DNA from 4 places in the Mesorhizobium sp. M1078 genome. Region 3 is predicted to be linked to each of the others. Evidence: riboswitches for the same ligand, from Rfam matches in the RefSeq annotation. Region 3 holds a riboswitch; each other region holds the start of a gene.
The links. A riboswitch is a leader RNA that binds a small molecule or an ion and turns the genes downstream of it on or off. The one in region 3 is predicted to bind cobalamin.

Region 1: it holds a riboswitch for cobalamin, as region 3 does, so the genes downstream of both, NKH38_RS08120 (CbtB domain-containing protein) here and metE (5-methyltetrahydropteroyltriglutamate--homocysteine S-methyltransferase) in region 3, are expected to answer to the same signal.
Region 2: it holds a riboswitch for cobalamin, as region 3 does, so the genes downstream of both, NKH38_RS20470 (aromatic ring-hydroxylating oxygenase subunit alpha) here and metE (5-methyltetrahydropteroyltriglutamate--homocysteine S-methyltransferase) in region 3, are expected to answer to the same signal.
Region 4: it holds a riboswitch for cobalamin, as region 3 does, so the genes downstream of both, NKH38_RS07895 (DUF1636 family protein) here and metE (5-methyltetrahydropteroyltriglutamate--homocysteine S-methyltransferase) in region 3, are expected to answer to the same signal.

The regions. Positions count from the first base shown of each region.
Region 1 is NZ_JAMYMP010000004.1:73,822-79,192, reverse strand. Features, by position in the region: gene cbiB (adenosylcobinamide-phosphate synthase CbiB) at 1-273, shown strand, start outside; gene cobO (cob(I)yrinic acid a,c-diamide adenosyltransferase) at 422-1,036, opposite strand; gene cobU (bifunctional adenosylcobinamide kinase/adenosylcobinamide-phosphate guanylyltransferase) at 1,038-1,550, opposite strand; gene NKH38_RS08125 (CbtA family protein) at 1,543-2,346, opposite strand; gene NKH38_RS08120 (CbtB domain-containing protein) at 2,362-2,541, opposite strand; cobalamin riboswitch at 2,578-2,773, opposite strand; gene NKH38_RS08115 (gamma-glutamylcyclotransferase) at 2,841-3,533, opposite strand; gene NKH38_RS08110 (aromatic ring-hydroxylating oxygenase subunit alpha) at 3,668-4,831, shown strand; gene NKH38_RS08105 (MFS transporter) at 4,832-5,371, opposite strand, start outside.
Region 2 is NZ_JAMYMP010000015.1:132,172-137,542, reverse strand. Features, by position in the region: gene NKH38_RS20490 (ABC transporter ATP-binding protein) at 2-1,114, shown strand; gene NKH38_RS20485 (DUF680 domain-containing protein) at 1,188-1,421, opposite strand; gene NKH38_RS20480 (DUF680 domain-containing protein) at 1,493-1,696, opposite strand; gene NKH38_RS20475 (DUF680 domain-containing protein) at 1,762-1,968, opposite strand; cobalamin riboswitch at 2,468-2,669, shown strand; gene NKH38_RS20470 (aromatic ring-hydroxylating oxygenase subunit alpha) at 2,787-4,034, shown strand; gene NKH38_RS20465 (FAD-binding oxidoreductase) at 4,072-5,172, shown strand; gene NKH38_RS20460 (PqqD family protein) at 5,334-5,371, shown strand, end outside.
Region 3 is NZ_JAMYMP010000031.1:6,014-11,384, reverse strand. Features, by position in the region: gene metK (methionine adenosyltransferase) at 1-563, shown strand, start outside; gene NKH38_RS26810 (adenosine kinase) at 672-1,664, shown strand; cobalamin riboswitch at 2,070-2,269, shown strand; gene metE (5-methyltetrahydropteroyltriglutamate--homocysteine S-methyltransferase) at 2,361-4,709, shown strand; gene NKH38_RS26800 (cytochrome-c peroxidase) at 5,143-5,371, opposite strand, start outside.
Region 4 is NZ_JAMYMP010000004.1:28,239-33,609, reverse strand. Features, by position in the region: gene NKH38_RS07900 (winged helix-turn-helix domain-containing protein) at 106-1,308, shown strand; cobalamin riboswitch at 1,338-1,542, shown strand; gene NKH38_RS07895 (DUF1636 family protein) at 1,581-2,009, shown strand; gene cobW (cobalamin biosynthesis protein CobW) at 2,012-3,064, shown strand; gene cobN (cobaltochelatase subunit CobN) at 3,083-5,371, shown strand, end outside.

The sequences.
Region 1 (5,371 bases), on a different contig from region 3:
TGGCAAGCAATGCGGCGCGACGCCAAAAAGCACCGCTCACCCAATGCCGGTTGGCCGGAAGCAGCAATGGCCGGCGCACTCGGCCTGGCGCTCGCCGGCCCGCGCAGCTATGGCGGCGTCATCGTCGAGGACGCCTATATGGGCGAAGGCGGTAGGCGCGCGGCGGAAAGCCAGGACATCAGGCAGGCGCTGAAACTTTATCAGGTCGCCGACTATCTGCTGATTGGGCTGTTCGGGTTGCTGTCGGCGGTGCTTATCGCGGTAACGTCCTGAGAGCTTATCGTCGCCCTTCCTTTACCCTCCCCCTTGTGGGGAGGGTCGGCGCGAAGCCCCGGGGCGGGGGACTGCGCCCTACGAGGACCCCCACCCCGCTCCGCTTCGCGGATCGACCCTCCCCACAAGGGGGAGGGTACGAAATCCCTCAAAACTCAATCCCCTGCTGTGCCTTCACGCCGGCCGAAAAATGATGCTTGGTCACGCCCATCTCCGTCACCAGATCCGCCGCCTCGACCAGCGCCGGCTTGGCGTTGCGGCCGGTGACGACGACATGCAGACCTTCGCGCCGCGCTTTCAGCGCCGCCACCACTCGGTCGAGATCGAGATAGTCGTAGCGTAGCGCGATGTTCAGTTCGTCCAGCACGACGAGGCTGATCGAGGGATCGGCGATCAGTTCCAGCGCCTTGGCCCAGGCGGCTTCGGCCGCCTTAATGTCGCGCTTCAGATCCTGCGTCTCCCAGGTGAAACCCTCGCCCATCGTGTGCCAGACGACGCGGTCGCCAAACGCCGCGAAGGCATCCTTCTCGCCGGTGTGCCATTTGCCCTTGATGAACTGGACGATTCCGACGCGCTTGCCATAGCCGAGCATGCGCAGCGCCAGCCCGAAGGCAGCCGTGGTCTTGCCCTTGCCGGGTCCGGTGTTGACGATCAGCAGCCCCTTCTCGACCGTCTTTTCCGCGACCTCGGCGTCCTGCACCGCCTTGCGCTTGGCCATCTTGGCGCGATGGCGCTCTTCGTCTTTTGTGTCGATATCGGTCATCTCATTTCACCTTGAGCGGCAGCCCCGCCACCATCAGAAGCACCATATCAGCTACGACCGCGATCTGCTGGTTGAGCCGGCCGGCGGCATCGCGGAACCGGCGTGCCAGCGCATTGTCGGGCACGATGCCTTGTCCGACTTCGTTGGAGACCACGAACCACGGTCCGCGCGGCCGCGAAAGCACATCGGCCAGCCGCCGGCACTCCCCCTCCAGATCATGATCGGCCAGCATATGATTGGTCAGCCACAGCGTCAGGCAGTCGACAAGCACCGGCTGGTTGTCCGGCAATGCCTCGAGCGCACCGGCAAGATCAAGCGGGGCGTCGATGGTCGCCCACCCCTCGCCACGGCGCGAGCGGTGCTGCGCGATGCGCTCGCGCATTTCGCCGTCATAGGCTAGCGCGGTGGCGATATAAGCCCATGGCGGCAGCAACGCCGTCGCCAAAGTTTCGGCATGCGCGCTCTTGCCGGAGCGCGCACCGCCGATGATGAAGGTCAAACTGCGATCAGGCAAAGCTGTCGCGCAGGCTGGTCGCGGTGCCGGCGAAGCGCGCGCGCACTACACCGACAACTGCGCCGAGCACCAGCCAGAACACCAGATTGGTCAGCGTCACCGCCACCACGAACTGATGATGCAGGCCCTCCGGGATCGGCGTTACGAAACTGTCAGGCTGCGGCGCGCCGACAATATGCGGGGCGACGATCAGGACGACGGCGAGCACAGTCAGGGGCGCCGACGTGCGGAAGGTGATAAGGGCAAGACCGATCGCCGTTGTCATCACCGTTGCCCACCACCAGATCTGGCGCTGCATGAGATCGGCCGCCTGCATTGCCGGCAGTTCCGGCGGCAGGCCGAGGCCCGGCGCCAGCGTGAACACGGCAAAGCCGGCCAAGCCCCAGAACACGCCCTGGCGCCAGCTGCCGATGCCGCCGGCGAACTCGGAAACCGCCACCAGGACCAGCGCGAAGCCGATGCCGGTGACGATATTGGCGACGACACTGAAGGCGAAACGCTCGAAGCCGTCGGCCGGCGCCCAGCCTTCGTCCTCCGCCGGCGCGGCTGCTTCAGCCGGTGCTGCGCTGCTCACCGCATTTTCCGCCGGCGCGGCGGTGCTCATGGCATCGGTGTCCGCAGCGTTGGCGGCGGGCGCCGCGGCATGCTGATGCTCATGGCCGCCACCAGCCTTTTCGTAGACCTCCGCCTTGAGGATCAGCGGCACGGTGGCGTAGGCCTGCATGCAGGCGAGAGCGACACCCGCCACGAGCCCTGCGATCGCCGCGATGAACACGACGTTGCGAAACAGGTTCATGATGTCAGATCCTCGTCAGTGGCAGGGAAACGCCATCGAATGGCGATAGTCGTGCGCCGCATTGTGGACCGCATCGATATGCGAGAAACCGACAACGCCGACGACGAAAATGCCCAGAAACGCGCTAAGCACGAGCTGCATGAAGCGCGACTGCGAGGAGACGGAAGCGCCGAGGGAGACGGAAGCGGTATTCATATCTTGTCCTTTCGCCCTCCACCCGAGGGCATCGAAGTCAGTTCCCTGTCGCCGGCAGGTCTCCTGGCTCGCGGATCAGCGCCCTTCCCCACCTTCCCGAAGAAAAAATCCCCAGTGGCTTGGAGAGGACTACCGCACACAGTTGCGGGGGCAGCCACGGCATTGGGCAACAAGTCAGCCCTCACCGCATTCCCTCTTGGTCCCTAACGGAACCGACGACATGCATGACTATAGGCTGAAACGGTCGCATCCGGCAAACCAAATTCCGCCGGCCAACAGCGCGAATGCGCCATGCGGCGTTACGGGTTCAACGCGGTGATCCGCTCGGCAACCAGCCGCTGCAGCCGCCACAGATGGCGATCGTGAATGCCGCGCTCTTCAAGGTTTTTCACCGTGTTGTAGAGATAGTCGGCGCCCGACCCCCAGTGCCCGCAGGACGTTGCCAGCCTTTCGACGACCTTGCCCTCGTCGAGCGGTCCTGAATAGGTCAGGCCGTTGCGGTTGATCACGAAGGCCAATGCCCTGAGCGGTCCGGCCTCGCTTGCAAGCTTCAGCATGCGCGGCCGGTAGCTTGTCGGCTTCAGCGTGACTTCGCGCCGGAAAAGCCGGCCCAACTGCTCGCGCCGGTTATTGTCGGTCAGCCGAAAGGCGACGCCCTTGCATTGTCCGCCACGGTCCAGCGCCATCATCAGGCCGGGGCTGACCTTGGTGCCGCGCCAGCGCGTCATGTTCATGCAAAAGGACCGATGCCAGCCGCGCGCCAGCGCAACGCGGTCCTCGACATAATCTATTTCCGGTTTCCAGATCAGCGATCCATAGCCGAACAGCCATAGCGGTTCGCTATCCGGGAGTTCGACCTGCAATTCATCCAGAAGCGCGTCATAGTCGGCTTCATCGAGATGCATCGCGTCCGGATCAGGCCCGGGGTCCCTGATCTCGCGCCAGCAGCGCGCGACCAGCTCCGGCGTAAGCGACATCTGTCGTGCGGCCACGTCCGAATCCCCCCAATTCCGAATGTCCCATGTCCACGACATGATTATGCGCCGCGCCTGCAACCGGCAATGCGGCACTCTGATTGACAAACGATTTGCCGGGGTGTCGGCTGACGCTTCATAGGAAGCCAGCCATGCATCCCAACCCGAGCGAGCGCGACCCCTATAACGGCCTGAGCCGGGCCGAACCGACGCTACCGTCATCGGCCTATTGGGATAGCGAGGCTTACCAGCGCGATCTCGAGGCCATCTGGTACAAAAGCTGGCTGCTCGTCTGCCGCGAGGCCGATCTTGCCCAGCCTTTGGCATTCAGGACATTCCGCGTCGGCACGCAGGAAATCGTCGTGCTGCGCGACGACACCGGCGAGTTGCGCGCCTTCCACAACACCTGCCGGCATCGCGGCTCGCAGCTTTGCCAGGAAAGCGAGGGCCGGCTGAAAGCGCGGCTCATCACTTGCCCCTACCATGCCTGGTCCTACTCGCTGCGCGGCGATCTCGTGCGCGTTCCCTCGAAATCGCTGCCAGATGGTTTCGACAAGGCAGATCATCCGCTCTACCGGGTGGCGCTGTCGGTGTGGCGCGGCTTTGTCTTTGTGAACCTTCAGCAGGCGACGGCCGGCTCCGCCGAGACCTCCTTCGATCCCGCATCCGGCGACCTCGCCAACTGGCCGCTGGAAACGCTGGTATCAGGCCATGTCCTGCGCAAGGTGATGAACTGCAACTGGAAAATCTTCTGGGAGAACTTCAACGAGTGCCTGCATTGCCCAGGCGTCCACAAGGACCTGTCTCGGCTGGTGCCGATATACGGCCGCGGCCTGATGAGCCGGCACGACGACCCCGACTGGGTCCGCCATGCCGACAATGACGCACCGGAGTTTTCGGGTGGCCTGCGCGCCGGCGCCGAGACCTGGTCGCGCGACGGACATGCCCATGGCCCGGTCTTCCCGGGCCTGACGCCAGCCGAGCGTGCGGCCGGACAGACCTATGCCACCAGCCTGCCCTCGATGTTCATCGTCGGCCATGTCGATTATGTCAGGACGGTGCGACTGATGCCGCTCGGTCCCGAACAGACCGAACTCACCGCCGAATGGCTGTTCGCGCCCGAGGCGCTGGCTGAGACGGACATCGACAATGTCGTCGCCTTCGGCACCCAGGTGCTGGAGGAGGATGCCGCGATCTGCGAGATCAACCAGGAAGGCCTGCGCTCCATGCGTCACGCGGCCGGCGTGCTGATGCAGGAGGAGTATGATCTGCATCGCTTCCACAACTGGGTGCGCGAGCGGCATGCGGCCTCCTGATCAAAGCGACTTCGGCAGATAGCGCCAGGTGATAAAGCCGCAAACCGCGGCCAGAATGCCCAGCGTCACGAACACCGAGCCGAGGCCGAAAAACGCCAGCACCACCGAATAAACCAGCGGCGGCGTCAGCTCGGAAAAGTCGAGATAGGTGCGGTAGACCGCGGCCATCTGCGCCCGCTCATAGGACCGCACCGAGCGCATGAAGGCGGTCGAGCCCAGTGCATCGAGCGCGATGGTGAAGAAGGCGCCGCAGAGCAGGAAAAAGCCCGTAAGCAGCGGCGCGGTAGTGCCGACCGCGCCCGCCGCAAGCAGCGTCGCCGACATCGCGAAATAGGCGAAGGTCATGGTGCGCCGGCCGCCGAAGCGTTTTCCCGCTTTGCCCCAGAAGATCGCCATGAACAACAGCGCATTGCCGGCCGAAATCAGCAGGCCGCCGGCAAGCTTGCCCTCGCCGGTAATCACCATGAACAGCGGCCCGTAGACGAAGAACGTCGTCCAGAAGCAGGAGCGGCCGAAGGCGATCAGCCAGGCCAGCCTAAG
Region 2 (5,371 bases), on a different contig from region 3:
TATGGCCGATGTCACGCTGAGACAGGTGAAGAAATCATACGGCAATCTGCACATTCTCCACGGCATCGACCTCGACATAAAGTCGGGCGAGTTCATCGTCTTCGTCGGCCCGTCGGGTTGCGGCAAGTCGACCTTGCTGCGGTCCATCGCCGGGCTTGAGGAGATCACCTCCGGCGAGCTGAAGATCGCCGGCGAGGTGGTGAACGACGTGCCGCCTTCCAAGCGCGGCATTGCCATGGTGTTCCAGTCCTATGCGCTCTATCCGCACATGACCGTCTACGACAACATGGCCTTCTCGATGAAGATCGGCAAGGAAAGCAAGGCCGAGATCGACAAGCGGGTGCGGCAGGCCGCCGAAATCCTGCAGCTGACCAAATATCTCGACCGCCTGCCCAAGGCGATGTCGGGCGGCCAGCGCCAGCGTGTCGCCATCGGTCGCGCCATCGTGCGCAATCCGAAAGTGTTCCTGTTCGACGAGCCGCTGTCGAATCTCGACGCGGCGCTGCGCGTCGCGACCCGCATCGAGATCGCCAAGCTCAAGGAATCGATGCCTGCCACGACCATGATCTACGTCACCCACGATCAGGTCGAAGCGATGACGCTCGCCGACCGCATCGTCGTGCTGAAGGATGGCCATATCGAGCAGGTCGGCACGCCGATGGACCTCTACAAGAAGCCCGGCAATCTGTTCGTTGCCCAGTTCATCGGCTCGCCGGCCATGAACATCCTGCCGGCGACAATCGACAGGACGGGCAACCCGACAATCGTCAGCCATGTCGGCGGCCGCAAGGCAACGGTGCCGATCGCAACGCCGGCGTCAGCAAAGGGTGCGGCAGTCAGCTTCGGCGTGCGGCCGGAGGATCTGTCGGCCGCCACCGGCGCGGAATATCTTTTCGAGGGCGTGGTGGACTATGTCGAGCAACTCGGCGAGGTGCAGCTTGTCTATGTCGATATCGGCCGCGCTGACCTGCCGTTGGTGACCAAGCTGCCCGGCAATGTCGAGGTCAAGCGCGGGGCAAAGCTGCGACTGACCGCGGATGCCGGGGACCTGCACATCTTCGACGCCGATGGGCACTCCTTCTCGCTCAAGCCGGTGGAAGTGAAGGCGGCTTGAGATAGCTGCGTCGTACAGGCATGAAAAAAGAGCGGCGGGCCAGGCCCGCCGCTCTTTTTTTAAGCTTCGGCTGTTAGTTGTTGCCGAACCGATCCCTGTCGCTGCTCTGAGGAACGAACTTCTGTTGGTCGTTCGACGAGTTCAGCAGCTTGTAGACCGCCGAGTTGGTGCCGGTCGACGAAGTGCGGGTGGTGTCGACGGCAGCGGCCGGCTGGTTGGCGCCTTCGGAGCCATAATTGTCGCTGCCGGCAAAGGCAGCGCTCGAAACAGCCAGAACGGCTGCGGTGGCAAGAACGATCTTCTTCATTTTAGTCTCCTGAATTTTTCTGATGCCGCCAGCTGCAGCAGATAAGCCCGCCACGTGCTGGAAACCGGCTTTTAGCGGCCGAAAAGGTTACGGTCGGCACCGTGGGCAGGCGCCTGCTCGGCTGGAGCCGACTTCTCAACCGAAGCCGTATGGCCACTATCGGTCGACGTAATCGCAGGCTGGTTGGCGCCGTTCGAACCGTAGTTGTCGCTGCCGGCGAAAGCGCTGCCGGAGATGGCCAAAACGGCGGCGGCAGCAAGGATGATCTTTTTCATTTCAATACTCCTGAATTTTTTGAGATCCCAAGAAGGGCGGGATAGCTGCCCTTCTTTGGTCGGGATCAGCGATTGCCGTAGAGGTCGCGGTCGGCGCCCTGAACGACAGGCTGCTTGTCAGCGTGCGCCGGCTTCTGAATGGAAGCCGTATACGAGCTGTCGACCGAGACGGCTGGCTGGTTCGCACCATTGGAACCGTAATTGTCGCTACCGGCGAAGGCGCTGCCGGTGATCGCCAAAACGGCTGCGGCAGTGAAGATGATCTTTTTCATTTTTAGGACTCCAGTTTGTCTGTCCGTCTAGCGGCGTGTCTTGGGAGGAATTCGCGTCGTTCGGACAGCCCCGATGTGGGAAAGCCATAGGCTGGTTTCCAATCACGAAGTTGTTCCATGTGGACCACGGTCCTGCACCTTGAAATTGTGCCAGAAAGTTCCTCTATGGTCATTTGTCGCATTGTTTTCAGTCGCTTATGCCGAACCGAGTGGTTCGCTCCGGTGTCGGTTTCCGGGCCGTCGTTCACACCGTCCTGCACGCATTGTCAACAGAAACGAACCGTTCGGTTCGATTAGAGATTGCTAATAGTAACTTTTCGATACCGTTGAGCCCTTTTTGCCCCCGATCGAACTGGATCCGCAGCGATTCGAAACGGCGATGATGGCCTCGCAAGAAACGTCTCAGCTCTTTGACCGGCGGCGGGGGGCGTATGCCGCGCGTGTCGCGCCGCATGGATATGATGTCGCTTTCATGCCGACGTCGCGATCGCTGCCGTGATTAGATGATCGCATCTCAGGTGCCGCTTCGTGACGACGCAGCGGAGAATTGGGAAGCCGGTCAGAATCCGGCGCTGCCCCCGCAACGGTGGTGGAGTTCAAGTCGCAACGGGAGACCACTGGGCAAGAGCCTGGGAAGGTGTCGCGATGGTCCGCAAGGACAACTCCAGAGCCCGGAAACCAGCCCGAGATGCCTAGACTCGACTGATCGCGGTGGGCGGTCAAGAGGTGGATAGTGCATGTCCGGAGCCACGCCGGCCTGCGTCCGATCCTTCCTCCATCACCACCAAGTTCAGTCCTTAAACCACGAGGACAGAACTATGGATACGCGCAACGACATGCTGAGGCTCCTGAACGGCCGCAAGCAAGGCTTTTCGCTGGAACAGCCCTTCTACACCGACCCGGACTATTTCAAGCTCGACATGGAGCTCATCTGGTATCGCGACTGGCTGTTCATCGGCCATGATTGCGAACTGCCGAAGCCCGGCAGCTATATCACCGTGCAGATCGGCGATTATCCGGTGGTGCTGGTCCGCGACCAGAAGGGCAACATCAACGCCTTTCACAATTCCTGCCGCCATCGCGGCAGCCGTGTCTGCAACACTGAGAAGGGCATGGCGGCAAAGCTTGTCTGCCCCTATCACCAGTGGACCTACGAGCTTGACGGCCGGCTGCTGTTTGCCCGCCAGATGGCCGACGGTTTCGACAAGAGCCAGTTCGGCCTGAAGCCCGTCGCCTGCGAGAGCGTCGGCGGCTACATCTTCATCTGCCTGGCGAAAGAACCTGCCGACTTTGCGCCGATGCGCGCCATGATAGAGCCCTACCTCAAGCCGCACCGGCTGAATGAAGCCAAGGTCGCCTTCGAGAGCACCATCATCGAGAAGGGCAACTGGAAGCTGGTCTGGGAAAACAACCGCGAATGCTATCACTGCGCCGGCAATCATCCAGAGCTGTGCAAGACATTCCCCGAAGCGCCGACGGTGACCGGCGTGCAGGGCGCCGACAGCGATCCGGAGATGCTGGCGCACTGGGCGAAATGCGAGGCGGCGGGCCTGCCGAGCAAGTTCCGCATCGATCCGGCCGGGCAATACCGCGCCACCCGCGCGCCGCTGCTGCGCGATGCCGTCAGCTACACGATGTCCGGAAAGCGCGCGGTGACGAAGAACCTGTCCGACACTCTTGCCGCCGACCGCATCGGCACCTTGATGCACTACCACTATCCGACGACTTGGAACCACATACTGATCGACCATGCGGTCACCTTCCGGGTGCTGCCGATCAGCGCCACCGAAACCGCGGTGACGACCAAGTGGCTGGTGCACAAGGATGCGGTCGAGGGGGTCGACTACAACCTTGAGGAGCTCACCCATGTCTGGACCGAGACCAACGACCAGGACCGCCGCATCGTCGAGGAAAACGCCTTCGGCATCCTGTCTCCGGCCTATGAGCCCGGCCCCTATTCGGAGCTGCACGAGGGCGGCGTGATCCAGTTCGTCGAATGGTACGCGGCCTTCATCGGCCCGCGCCTTGCCGAAGGTGGCAGGCCGGCGCTGCGCAGCGTCGCGTGAGCTGGAGCAGGCGAAGAAGGACCGGAGGATGAATGCGATGACGGATCTTGGGCTCTATCGCCATCTCGACCAGATGGCGCCCTGGAACGATAGGCTGCAGGTGCTGGAAGTGATCGGCGTCAGCGACGAGGCGCCTGACGTCAAGACCTTCACCTTCCGCTCCGACAACCAGACCTGGTTCCGCTACAAGCCGGGCCAGTTCCTGACGCTGGAACTGCCGACACCGGACGGGCCGCTGATGCGCACCTATACGCTGTCGTCGTCGCCATCGCGGCCGTTTTCGATCGCGGTGACAGTGAAGGCGCAACCGGGCAGCATCGGCACGCGCTGGATGTTCGACCATCTGGTGCCCGGTTCGCATGTCAAGGCCTACGGACCGGCCGGCGACTTCTCGTTGCACAGCCACCCGGCGGCCAAATACCTGTTCATTTCCGCCGGCTCCGGCGTGACGCCGATGATGTCGATGCTGCGCTGGCTGAACGACTGCGCGCCATGGACCGATGTCGGTTTCGTCAACTGCGCGCGGCGTGCCGAAGAGATCATCTTCCGCAAGGAACTCGAACTGCTCGGCGGCCATATGCCCGGCCTGTCGCTCGGCTTCATGATCGAGGAACGTTCCAGCCGCGAGGGCTGGTACGGTCATATGGGGCGCATCGACGCGATCCGGCTGCCCTTGCTGGCTCCGGATTTCCGCGAGCGCGAAATCTTCTGCTGCGGCCCCGATCCGTTCATGCGCGCCGTGCGCGGCATGCTGGATGCCGCCGGCTTCGACATGACGAAATACCATCAGGAGAGCTTTGCCGCGCCTGTGGTGGAGGAAATTCCGGCGCCGTTTGCCTCCCCGGTCGAGGACGGCATCGCTGCACCTGTCGAAGCCGTGACGCCGATCCGCTTCTCGCTTTCGGAGGTCGATGCCGGCTGCGTCGCCGGCCAGACCGTGCTACAGACAGCGCGCAGCTCGGGCGTGCGGATTCCCGCCGCCTGCGAGTTCGGCCTGTGCGGCACCTGCAAGGTGAAGAAGGTCTCCGGCGAAGTCGAGATGAGCCACAATGGCGGCATCCTCGACCACGAGATCGATGACGGTTTTATCCTTGCCTGCTGCTCGAAACCATTGTCGGCGCTCGAAATCGAGGCTTGAGCCGGTCGACTTCGCCGCAACGGTCACCGACGCAGGCGTTGTGTTCGCGGGTCTTTGTCTTGCCAAGCATAGGCCGAGTGATTTAGACGCACTTAGGAAGGGCTGGCAGACCGTGAAACTGGCGCATCCCTTCATGGGCGCATGGAACGGGGGACAGAGCGATGCAACAGCGGGTCTACGCGGTCGCAAGCAAGGACAT
Region 3 (5,371 bases):
GCGTCATTGAGGAAATCATAAAGCCTGTCCTGCCGACCCACCTGGAGACGGAAGGCATCAGAATTCTGGTTAACCCGACGGGGCGGTTCGTAGTCGGCGGGCCGCGCGGCGACTGCGGTCTCACTGGACGCAAGATCATCGTCGATTCCTATGGCGGGATGGGTCGTCATGGCGGCGGCGCCTTCTCGGGCAAGGACCCGTCCAAGGTTGACCGCTCGGCTGCCTATGCAGCCCGCTATGTCGCAAAGAACATCGTCGCTAGCGGACTTGCGGACGTGTGCGAGGTGCAGCTTGCTTACGCAATCGGCGTGGCCAGTCCGGTTTCCGTCATGGTCAACACGTTCGGGACAGCCAGGGTTGAGGAAAGCAGGATCGAGCGCCTCATTCTTGAGTTGTTCGATCTCAGACCGAAAGGCATTATCAAGATGCTTGATCTCTTACGCCCTATATATCGCAATACAGCGACCTATGGCCATTTCGGCCGTGAAGAGCCTGATTTCACCTGGGAGAAGACAGACAGGGCGGACGAATTGCGTCGCGAGGCAGGACTCGCCGCCCCGTGAGAGCCGCCGGCGAACGGATTGGCAAGCGGAAAGCCCATTTCCACCGAGCAGACCCGCGCCTGGCAGGCGTGGCGAGAAGCCGGCTCGGTTTTTTTGGCGGAGACATTGATGCCGGATTATGACGTGCTTTGCATCGGCAATGCCATTGTCGACATCATCGCCCAGTGCGACGAGGCATTCCTCGAGATCAACGGCATCATCAAGGGCGCGATGAACCTGATCGACACGCGCCGCGCCGAACTGCTCTACAGCCGCATGGGCCCGGCGATCGAGGCCTCCGGCGGCAGTGCCGGCAACACGGCGGCCGGCGTAGCCAGCTTCGGCGGACGCGCCGCCTTCTTCGGCAAGGTCTCCAACGATGCGCTGGGCGAAATCTATGCGCACGATATCCATGCACAGGGTGTCGCCTTCGACACCAGGCCGCTCAAGGGCGAGCCGCCGACGGCGCGCTCTATGATCTTCGTCACGCCCGACGGCGAGCGCTCGATGAACACCTATCTCGGCGCCTGCGTCGAGCTTGGCCCTGAGGATGTCGAGGCCGACAAGGCATCCGGCGCCAAGGTTACCTATTTCGAGGGCTATCTGTGGGATCCGCCGCGCGCCAAGGAGGCGATCCGGCAGACGGCGAAGCTCGCACACGAGGCCGGACGCGAAGTGTCGATGACGTTGTCGGATTCGTTCTGCGTCGACCGCTACCGGGACGAGTTCCTCGAGCTGATGCGCTCGGGCACTGTCAACATCGTCTTTGCCAACAGCCACGAGATCAAGTCGCTCTACCAGACAAAATCCTTCGACGAGGCGCTGGCTCAGATCCGCAAGGACTGCAAGATTGCCGCCGTCACCCGTTCCGAAAAAGGCTCGGTGATCGTGCGCGGCGACGAGACCGTGGTCATCGAGGCGACCGCCATCAAGGAGTTGGTCGACACCACCGGCGCCGGCGACCTCTACGCCGCCGGTTTCCTGCATGGCTACACGCAGGGCCGCAACCTCAAGACCTGCGGCGACCTTGGCTCGCTGGCGGCCGGCCTGGTGATCCAGCAGATCGGCCCCAGGCCAAGGCAGAATTTGCGCCGCGAGGCGGAAGGGGCTGGGTTGCTGTAGATGCGCGGGCAACTAACCAGCCGCCCTACTGACGCGATGACCGCAGTGGCGGAACTGTGTCAAAGCTCGCTGATAGCGACAGCCATTCGCTTCGGAGAACTGACCCATGCTGCTGCCGTGAGGCTCGCTGGAGGAGCGGTGCAAGGCGTGCTTGCCATGACAGCATTCACCGTCATCCAGATCGTCACCAGCATTTTCCAGAAGCTCAGCTTGGGGAAGGCCAGTAAGGTTCCTGAGGTAACGGAGAACTCGCGGCGTCCGTCGGACTTCACTTGCGATCACGTCCCACGATGCCGAATGCGGGCAGCAGACTGAATATTTCACAATGCTAGACAAAGGCGTAAAACGCGACCATATAACGACATAAACATTTCATTATGCGTCATTGACAAAGAGAGGGTTGCTGTGATTGTCTGCTGTTGTGGTTCTCGCGTACGGTGCTGCCGCAGCGGAGCTAAGAGGGAAGCCGGTGCGATGCCGGCGCTGCCCCCGCAACTGTTAGCGGCGAGCCAATCCACTCATGTCACTGAGGCGAATACCCTCGGGAAGACGGGTAGAGGCTATGACCCCGCGAGCCAGAGACCTGCCACGGCGAATTACGTCCACGGGCGGGGTGTCTCGGTGGCCGCTGCAACCGGCGTGCCGGCCTGCTAGCGCCTTCCTTGTCACCGACGCCCCCAACCATCGGGGTATGACATGACTGTCTCTCAGCAAATTCCTGTAGCAACGCTCGGCGTGCCGCGCTTCGGTCGTCGGCGAGAACTGAAATTCGCGCTTGAAAGCTACTGGTCCGGAACATCGTCCGCTGGCGACCTTCTCACGACGTCGAAGGCGCTCCGTGCCGCTAGCTGGGAAGAGCAGCGCGATCGCGGCGTGTCGAAAATCCCGTCGAACGACTTCTCGCTTTACGACCATGTGCTCGACACCGCAGCCATGGTCGGGGCCGTTCCATCCCGTTACGGCTGGAATAGCGGCGAGGTCCCACTTGACATCTACTTCGCAATGGCGCGCGGCAACCAGGGTCAGACGGAGGATTGTGGACACGCTGGTTACCAGGAGGAGGCTCATGGACCTGGTGTAACCGCGATGGAAATGACCAAGTGGTTTGACACCAACTACCACTACATTGTGCCGGAACTCGATGATGATCAGACGTTCGCCCTCTCGTCATCGAAGCCGGTCGATTACTTCCTCGAGGCTAAAGCTCTCGGCATTCACACACGCCCAGTCATCCTTGGACCCATCACCTTCCTCAAGCTGGCGAAATCGCGTGCCGAAGGGTTCGGTCCCATCGCGCTCCTACCGCGGCTGCTGCCCGTTTACGAGCAAGTCCTGCAGAGGCTGAAGCTGTCGGGAGCCGACTGGGTGCAGATCGATGAGCCAGCGCTTGTCCTCGATCTGAACCCGAACGAACGAGCTGCGTTCGAATTCGCCTATGGCCAGCTGTCGAAAGCCGCGCCCGAGCTGAAGATCATGCTGGCTACGTATTTCGGGTCGCTGGGAGACAATCTCGAAACCGCGGTTTCTCTGCCCCTGGCCGGCCTGCATATTGATCTCGTGCGCGCTCCCGAGCAGCTGGAAACGGTGGGTCGGCTCGCTCCGAAGGATCTGGTGCTCTCGCTCGGCTTGATCGATGGCCGCAACGTCTGGCGTGCGAACCTGCCCGCCATTCTCGACCGCATCAAACCGATCGTCGCCGGCTGGCCCTTGGACCGCGTCGAAATCGCGCCTTCTTGCTCGATGCTGCATGTGCCGATTGACCTGCGCATGGAGACGGAACTCGAGGCCGACATCAGGTCGTGGCTCGCCTTCGCGGCCCAGAAGACCGACGAGCTGGTCTTGCTGGCCCGGGCCCTTTCCAAAGGCAGAGATGCGGTGGCAGCCGCGTTGAAAGCTTCTGCCGAGGCTGCCGCCACTCGCTTGACGTCCACGAAGATCCATGACCCGCTTGTTGAGGGGCGGATCGCCAGCATTGACCATAGCATGAAACGACGAGAGAGCGCTTTTGGCGAGCGCTCCAGAGTCCAGGCCGGCACGCTCGGGCTGCCGCCGTTCCCGACGACGACAATCGGGTCCTTCCCGCAGACGCCGCAGGTACGCCGCGCCCGGTCCGCTCATGCGAAGGGCCAGCTCAGTTATGTCGACTACGAGATTTTCCTGAAGAAGGAGATCGAGTCAGCAATTCGTTGGCAGGAAGAGATCGGGCTGGACGTGCTGGTGCACGGTGAGTTCGAACGAAACGATATGGTACAGCATTTCGGCGAGCAGCTGTCCGGCTTCGCCTTCACTCAGCATGCCTGGGTGCAAAGCTATGGGTCGCGCTACGTGCGTCCCCCCATCATCTTCGGGGACGTATCGAGGCGCAATCCGATGACGGTGCGCTGGTGGCAATTCGCCCAGTCGCTTACGGAAAAGCCTGTGAAGGGAATGCTCACAGGCCCAGTGACCATTCTCAACTGGTCCTTTGTTCGAGACGACGTACCCCGCTCCGAAGCCTGCCGCCAGATCGCGCTCGCCATCCGCGACGAAGTGACGGATCTCGAAAGGTCCGGCGCAAGGATGATCCAGATCGATGAGGCCGCGTTTCGCGAAGGATTGCCACTGCGCCAATCTGACTGGAAAGCCTATCTCGACTGGGCTGTCGAATGCTTCCGGATCGCTTCAACGGGTGTAAAGGACGCGACTCGAATCCATACCCACATGTGCTATTCGGAGTTCAACGAGATCATCGACGCGATCGCTGGAATGGATGCGGATGTCATTTCGATTGAGACGTCGCGCTCCAAGATGGAACTGCTGGACGCCTTCACGAGCTCCAAATATCCGAACGAGATCGGTCCCGGCGTCTATGACATTCACTCACCACGTGTGCCGGAGGTCTGCGAGATTTCGGACCTAATCATGCTTGCCCGCGAGCGACTGTCCGACGGCCAACTGTGGGTAAACCCGGACTGTGGCCTCAAAACACGCAAGTGGGAGGAGGTCCGCCCTGCCCTCATGAACATGGTCGCTGCAGCGCGCGCGCTCCGGGAGAAAGTGGCCTGAGGCTTCTCCTTCCTCACCGTGTGGTGAGCTACCGGCTGGCTCCTGTCGGCCGTGAACATGCCAAACCGGCACACTCTTGGAAATGAGCCACTCGGCGCAAATGTGCAATTTCCCTACGGCACGTGTCTTAATCCCGCAGAAATATAAATGTGGCACTACGCTATAATATTGGTTGCTTGGGGACATACAGGCCCCGCGCCTCGAACAAATCGGACACGCGTCGTTTCTCAAAGTAGACTGCTTGGCGCGTTCGCTCAGGACAATATATGGTGCTGCGTCTGTCCGCCCCCAGTTGATCGCGCAGACTACGGGCGAGGTGGCAGGGTTCGGGTATCGCTAGCGTCCCGCCAATTCGGAGATGGACGTCGCAATTCGTGTCGCCAAGCAAAAATCGCCAATCATTTTCGATTGCGAGTCCGCAGCCAGTTGGCCCTTATTTTCCTGAGATCTGCGTTACAGGCCGGGGCGTTGTCGCCGTTTCTGAGGGTAAGATGGGATAGGCGACGCCAGGTGCCTCTCCGGTCAGCGAGTTGAGGAAGGCAACAAGCAGGTCAACTTCTTCGTCCGCCAGTACTACGCCGAGCTGGGTGGTCCCCATAATGGCGACGGCCTGTTTCAGATCCCAAACCTTGCCCGAATGAAAGTATGGCGCGGTGAGTGCA
Region 4 (5,371 bases), on a different contig from region 3:
TCTTTCACTCCACTTTTGTCTCCTGACACATCTCCCGCCATTTGCCTGCTAGCATGACCGGAATCGCCGGCTAAAGTCGGGAAAAATGGTTCGAGGCAAGACACTTTGACGAAGGACAATATCTCACTCCCGACGGCCAGGCGCATCGCGCTCGCCGCGCAAGGATTTCTCGATCCCCGCCCGGTCGGCACGCCCGATCGCCGCCACCTCGCCCGCGTGCTGTCGCGCACCGGCCTGCTGCAGATCGATTCCGTCAGCGCCGTGGTGCGCGCCCACTATATGCCGCTCTATTCGCGCCTTGGCCCCTACCCGCTCACCCTGCTCGACAATGCCGCAATCACCCGCAAGCGCACCGTGTTCGAGTACTGGGCGCATGAGGCCTCGTTCCTGCCGGTCGAGACCTACCCACTGATGCGCTGGCGCATGCAGCGCGCTGAAAGCGGCGACGAAATGTATCTGGGCCTCGCCAAATGGGGCCGCGAGCACGCCGCCTATATCGAAGAGATCTACCGCGCGGTCGCCGAGCGCGGCCCGATTGCCGCTTCGGCACTGGAGGGCCAGAAAGGTTCGGGCGGCTGGTGGGGCTGGAGCCACGCCAAGCACGCCTTCGAATGGCTCTTCTGGGCCGGACGCATCACCACGGCGCACCGCCGTGGCTTCGAGCGTTTCTACGACCTGCCCGAGCGCGTGCTGCCGCAGGCGATCCTCGACCTGCCGGTGCCGGCGGCCGAGGACGCGCACCGCGAATTGCTGCGCATTTCCGCCCGCGCCCACGGCATCGCGACGTCGGGTCACCTGCGCGACTATTTCCGCCTGTCGCCGGCCGATATGAAGGGCCGGCTGGAGGAACTGGTCGAGTTGGGCGAACTGCTGCCGGTGCGCGTCGAAGGCTGGGACAAGCCGGCTTACCTCTATAAGGACGCCCGTCTGCCGCGAAAGATCGAGGCCCGCGCGCTACTGGCGCCCTTCGATCCGGTGGTCTTCGAGCGCTCGCGCACCGAGCGCCTGTTCGATTTCCACTACCGCATCGAGATCTACACGCCGGCCGAAAAGCGCCAATATGGCTACTACGTGCTGCCCTTCCTGCTCGGCGACCGGATCGTCGCCCGCGTCGATCTCAAGGCCGACCGGCCTGCGAGTGTCTTACGCGTCCACGCCGCCTACGCCGAAGCAGGCGCACCGCCGGAAACTGCCGCAGAGCTGTTCGAGGAATTGAAGCAGATGCAGGGCTGGCTTGGCCTTGAGCGCATCGAAGTGGCGCCGGCCGGCAATCTGGGGAAACCCCTGGTCGACATCGCCATGTCGTAGCAGTGCGTTGACACAACTCCCCGCAACAGCCTAAATCCGCTCCAGACGGTCCCCTGCCCGCAACGGCAAGGGCCAAGAGGGAATGCGGTGCGGGACGAAAATCCCAAATCCGCGGCTGTCCCCGCAACTGTAAGCGAAGAGCCAAGGCCGAAAGCCACTGGGTAACACCGGGAAGGCGGCTAACCAAGGCGATGACCCGCGAGCCAGGAGACCTGCCGTCTGAGACAAAGTATCCGATCGCCTGGCGGGTTTCCGGGCAAGGAGCACGGTTTTTGGACCAGAACAGCAGTTTTTCGGCTGGCACAGCGGATGTTTCGTCTGCCAATAGCGACGCGTTGGCTGGCGTGACCGTCATCGTCTGCGCCTCATGCCGCGATGAAACCGGCTCAGACGCTCACCCCCGCGCCGGCGAACTGCTGGCCGACGACACGCGCCTCGCCGCAGCCGATGACAACATCCGCGTCCGCACCGCCGAATGTCTCGGCAATTGCAAGCGCCGCCTCAGCGCCGCGATCCTGCGTGATGGCTGCTGGAGCTATGTCTTCGGCGATCTGGCCGCAACCAGCGGCGCCGATCTCGTCACCGGCGCAAAGCTCTTCGCGACTTCGACCGACGGTCTCATCCCGTGGCGCGGCCGGCCCGATAGCCTCAAGCGCGGCCTCGTTGCCCGCATCCCACCCCTCGATATGCTGAAGGACTGACGATGAACGTTTCAAACCCGACCGGCAATCTCTCCCGTGTTCCCTGCACCGTCGTCACCGGCTTTCTCGGCGCCGGCAAGACGACGCTGGTCCGCCATCTCCTGGAAAACGCCGGGGGCAAGCGCATTGCCATCATCGTCAACGAGTTCGGCGACATCGGCATCGACGGCGAGATTCTCAAAGGGTGCGGCATCGACACTTGCCCCGAGGAAAACATCGTCGAACTGGCCAATGGCTGCATCTGCTGTACAGTCGCCGACGATTTCGTGCCCGCCCTCGACAAAATCCTCGCACTGACGCCGAGGGTCGACCACATCCTGATCGAGACCTCGGGCCTCGCTCTGCCCAAGCCGCTGGTCCAGGCGTTCCAGTGGCCGAGCGTGAAGAGCCGGGTGACGGTCGACGGTGTCATCGCCGTGGTAGACGGCCCGGCGCTGGCCGAGGGACGCGTCGCCAACGACATGGACGCGCTTCAGGCGCAGCGTGTCCAGGACGAGACGCTCGACCATGACGACCCCGTCGAAGAAGTCTTCGAAGACCAGATCGCCTGCGCCGATTTGATCATCCTGTCGAAGAGCGATTTGATGGATTCAGCCGGTTCGGCCCGCGCCAACACCATCATCAATGAGCATTCCGCCCGCGCGGTAAAAATCGTGCCGACCGCGCATGGCAAGGTCGACCCGTCGGTGCTGCTTGGCCTCGGTCTCGCCGTCGAAGACGACATCGAGAACCGCAAGTCGCACCATGACGGCGCCTTCGACCACGAGCATGACGATTTCGACACCTTCATCGTCGACATCCCCTCGATCACCAATCCGGACGAACTGGCCAGGCGCGTCGCTACGGTGGCCGAGGAAGAGAATGTTCTGCGCGTGAAAGGCTTCGTCGATGTCGGCGGCAAGCCGATGCGGCTTTTGCTGCAGGCCGTCGGCCGACGCGTCAACCATTATTATGACCGCGCCTGGACGACCGAAGACGATCGCCGCTCGCGTCTCGTCGTCATTGGCCTGAAGGGGCTGAACCGCCCGGCGATCGAGCGTATACTCGCCGGCTGATCTCAGGCACGAGCCGCGATGCACATACTCACCACGACCTCCGCCTCGCTCGACGATCTCGCCGAGCCCGTCGATCTCGGGCAGACGCCGGCGGATATCGTGGTGCTGTCCTTCACCGACAGCGACCTCGCCGGCCTCGCGGCGGCCTGGAAGGCCGATGCCGTCCGCCTGCCGTCGATGCGGCTGGCGGCGCTGCGCGACCTGCGCCATCCCATGTCCGTGGACCTCTGGATCGACAGCGTCGCCCGCCACGCCAAGGTGATTTTGGTGCGCATCCTCGGCGGCTACGACTGGTGGCGCTATGGCTGCGACCAGCTTGCCGCGACTGCCCGTGCGAACGGCATCAAGCTGGCACTGCTGCCGGGTGAAAGCCACGACGAGGATTTCAGGCTGATCGAAGCCTCGACGCTGCCGCGCGAGGAGTTGGACGGCCTGCTTGGCTATTTCCGCGAGGGCGGACCGGAGAATATGGCAGCACTGATGCAGCGGCTAGCGGGGTTGGCTGGGTCCGATGTGGCGGCGGCTGAGCCGGTCAGCGTGCCGAAAGCTGGCTACTACGAGCCAGGCCGCGGCGTCGTAGGCAAGTTGGATTTGGCCGATGTCGGCGTTCCTTCACACCCCCCTCTGTCCTGCCGGACATCTCCCCCGCAAGGGGGGAGATCAGCCGTCACCAAAGGCGGCTCCTCTCCTGCTCCTTTGGAGATCTCCGCAAGGTCTGCGATTGGCGAAAACATTTATGAGAGCACAATCTCCCCCCTTCCGGGGGAGATGTCCGGCAGGACAGAGGGGGGTGGGCGGGAACTCGGCGCAGACAACATCAACTCTCCCATCATCCCCATCCTCTTCTACCGCTCAATGCTGCTGGCCGCCGATGTCGCGCCAATCGATGCGCTTTTTGATGCACTGCGCCAACGCGGCATGAGACCGGTCCCGATCTTCGTCTCCAGCCTCAAAGACCCGACCTCCCTGGCCTTCGTCGGAACCGCGCTGGCCGCACTCAACCCCGCCGCCATCATCACCGCAACCGCCTTCGCTTCCGGCGCCGAACCCGGCGTCGAAACCCTGTTCGACCGCGCCGGCGTGCCTGTCTTCCAGGTCATCGTCGCCACCACCCGCCGCGACGTCTGGGACAACAACCAGCGCGGCCTGGCGCCCGCCGACCTTGCCATGCATGTCGTGCTGCCCGAACTCGACGGCCGCATCCTGGCCGGCGCGATTTCCTTCAAGGGCGAGAGCGAAACCGACCCGGCACTCGGCCACCGCGCCTTTGCAAACCGGCCGGAACCGGATCGCGTGGCGCAAGTGGCGGAGCGTGTCGCGGCGTTCATCAAGCTGCAGCAGACGCCCCGCGCGACGCGTAAGTTGGCGATCCTCATTCCGGACTATCCGAGCGCGCCCGGCCGCACTGGCTATGCAGTGGGCCTGGATGTGCCGTCCAGCGTGCTGGCCATGCTGCATGACCTGAAGGAGCAGGGCTATCGCGTTGAAGGGATTCCGCAAACGCCGCGTGAGTTGCTGGACCCGTTGGAGCGGAGAGGCGATGGGCTGGGGTTGGAGGAGTATCTGGACTTCTCAAAGGATTTGCCGGCTGACGCACTGGCTGCAGTCGAGGCGGCATGGGGCGCCCCTTCACCCTCCCCCTTGTGGGGAGGGTCGGTTCGCGACATTCGCGAAGCGGATGGCGCGAAACGGGGTGGGGGTAGCGGTGCACCACCCCAACCCGGCCCTGCGGGCCACCCTCCCCACAAGGGGGAGGGTAAGAGCGGCTTCCCCTTCCGCGCCGCCACCTTCGGCAACATCACTGTCGCTCTCGCCCCCGACCGTGGCCGCTCGGCCCACCGCCGCGCCGATTACCACGACCCGACGCTCCCTCCCCGCCACAACCTCATCGCCTTCGGCCTGTGGCTGCGCAAATCGCTCCGCATCCATGCTCTCATCCATGTCGGCGCTCATGGCACGCTGGAATGGCTGCCCGGCAAGACGGTAGCGCTCTCACAAAACTGCTTCCCCGAGATCGTCACCGGCTCGTTGCCCGTCATTTACCCCTTCATCGTCTCCAATCCCGGCGAAGCGGCGCAGGCGAAGCGGCGTATCGCCGCCGTCACGCTTGGCCATCTGCCGCCGCCGCTGACCGGTGCCGGCCTCGACGAAGGGCAGCACAGGCTCGAACGCCTCGTCGACGAATATGCCCAGGCCGACGGCCTCGACCGCCGCCGCCGCGATCGTCTGGCCAAGCTGATCGTCGACACCGCGCAAAAGAACGGCCTCGCCTCCGAAGCAGGTGTCGCCCAAACCGATGCGCCCGAC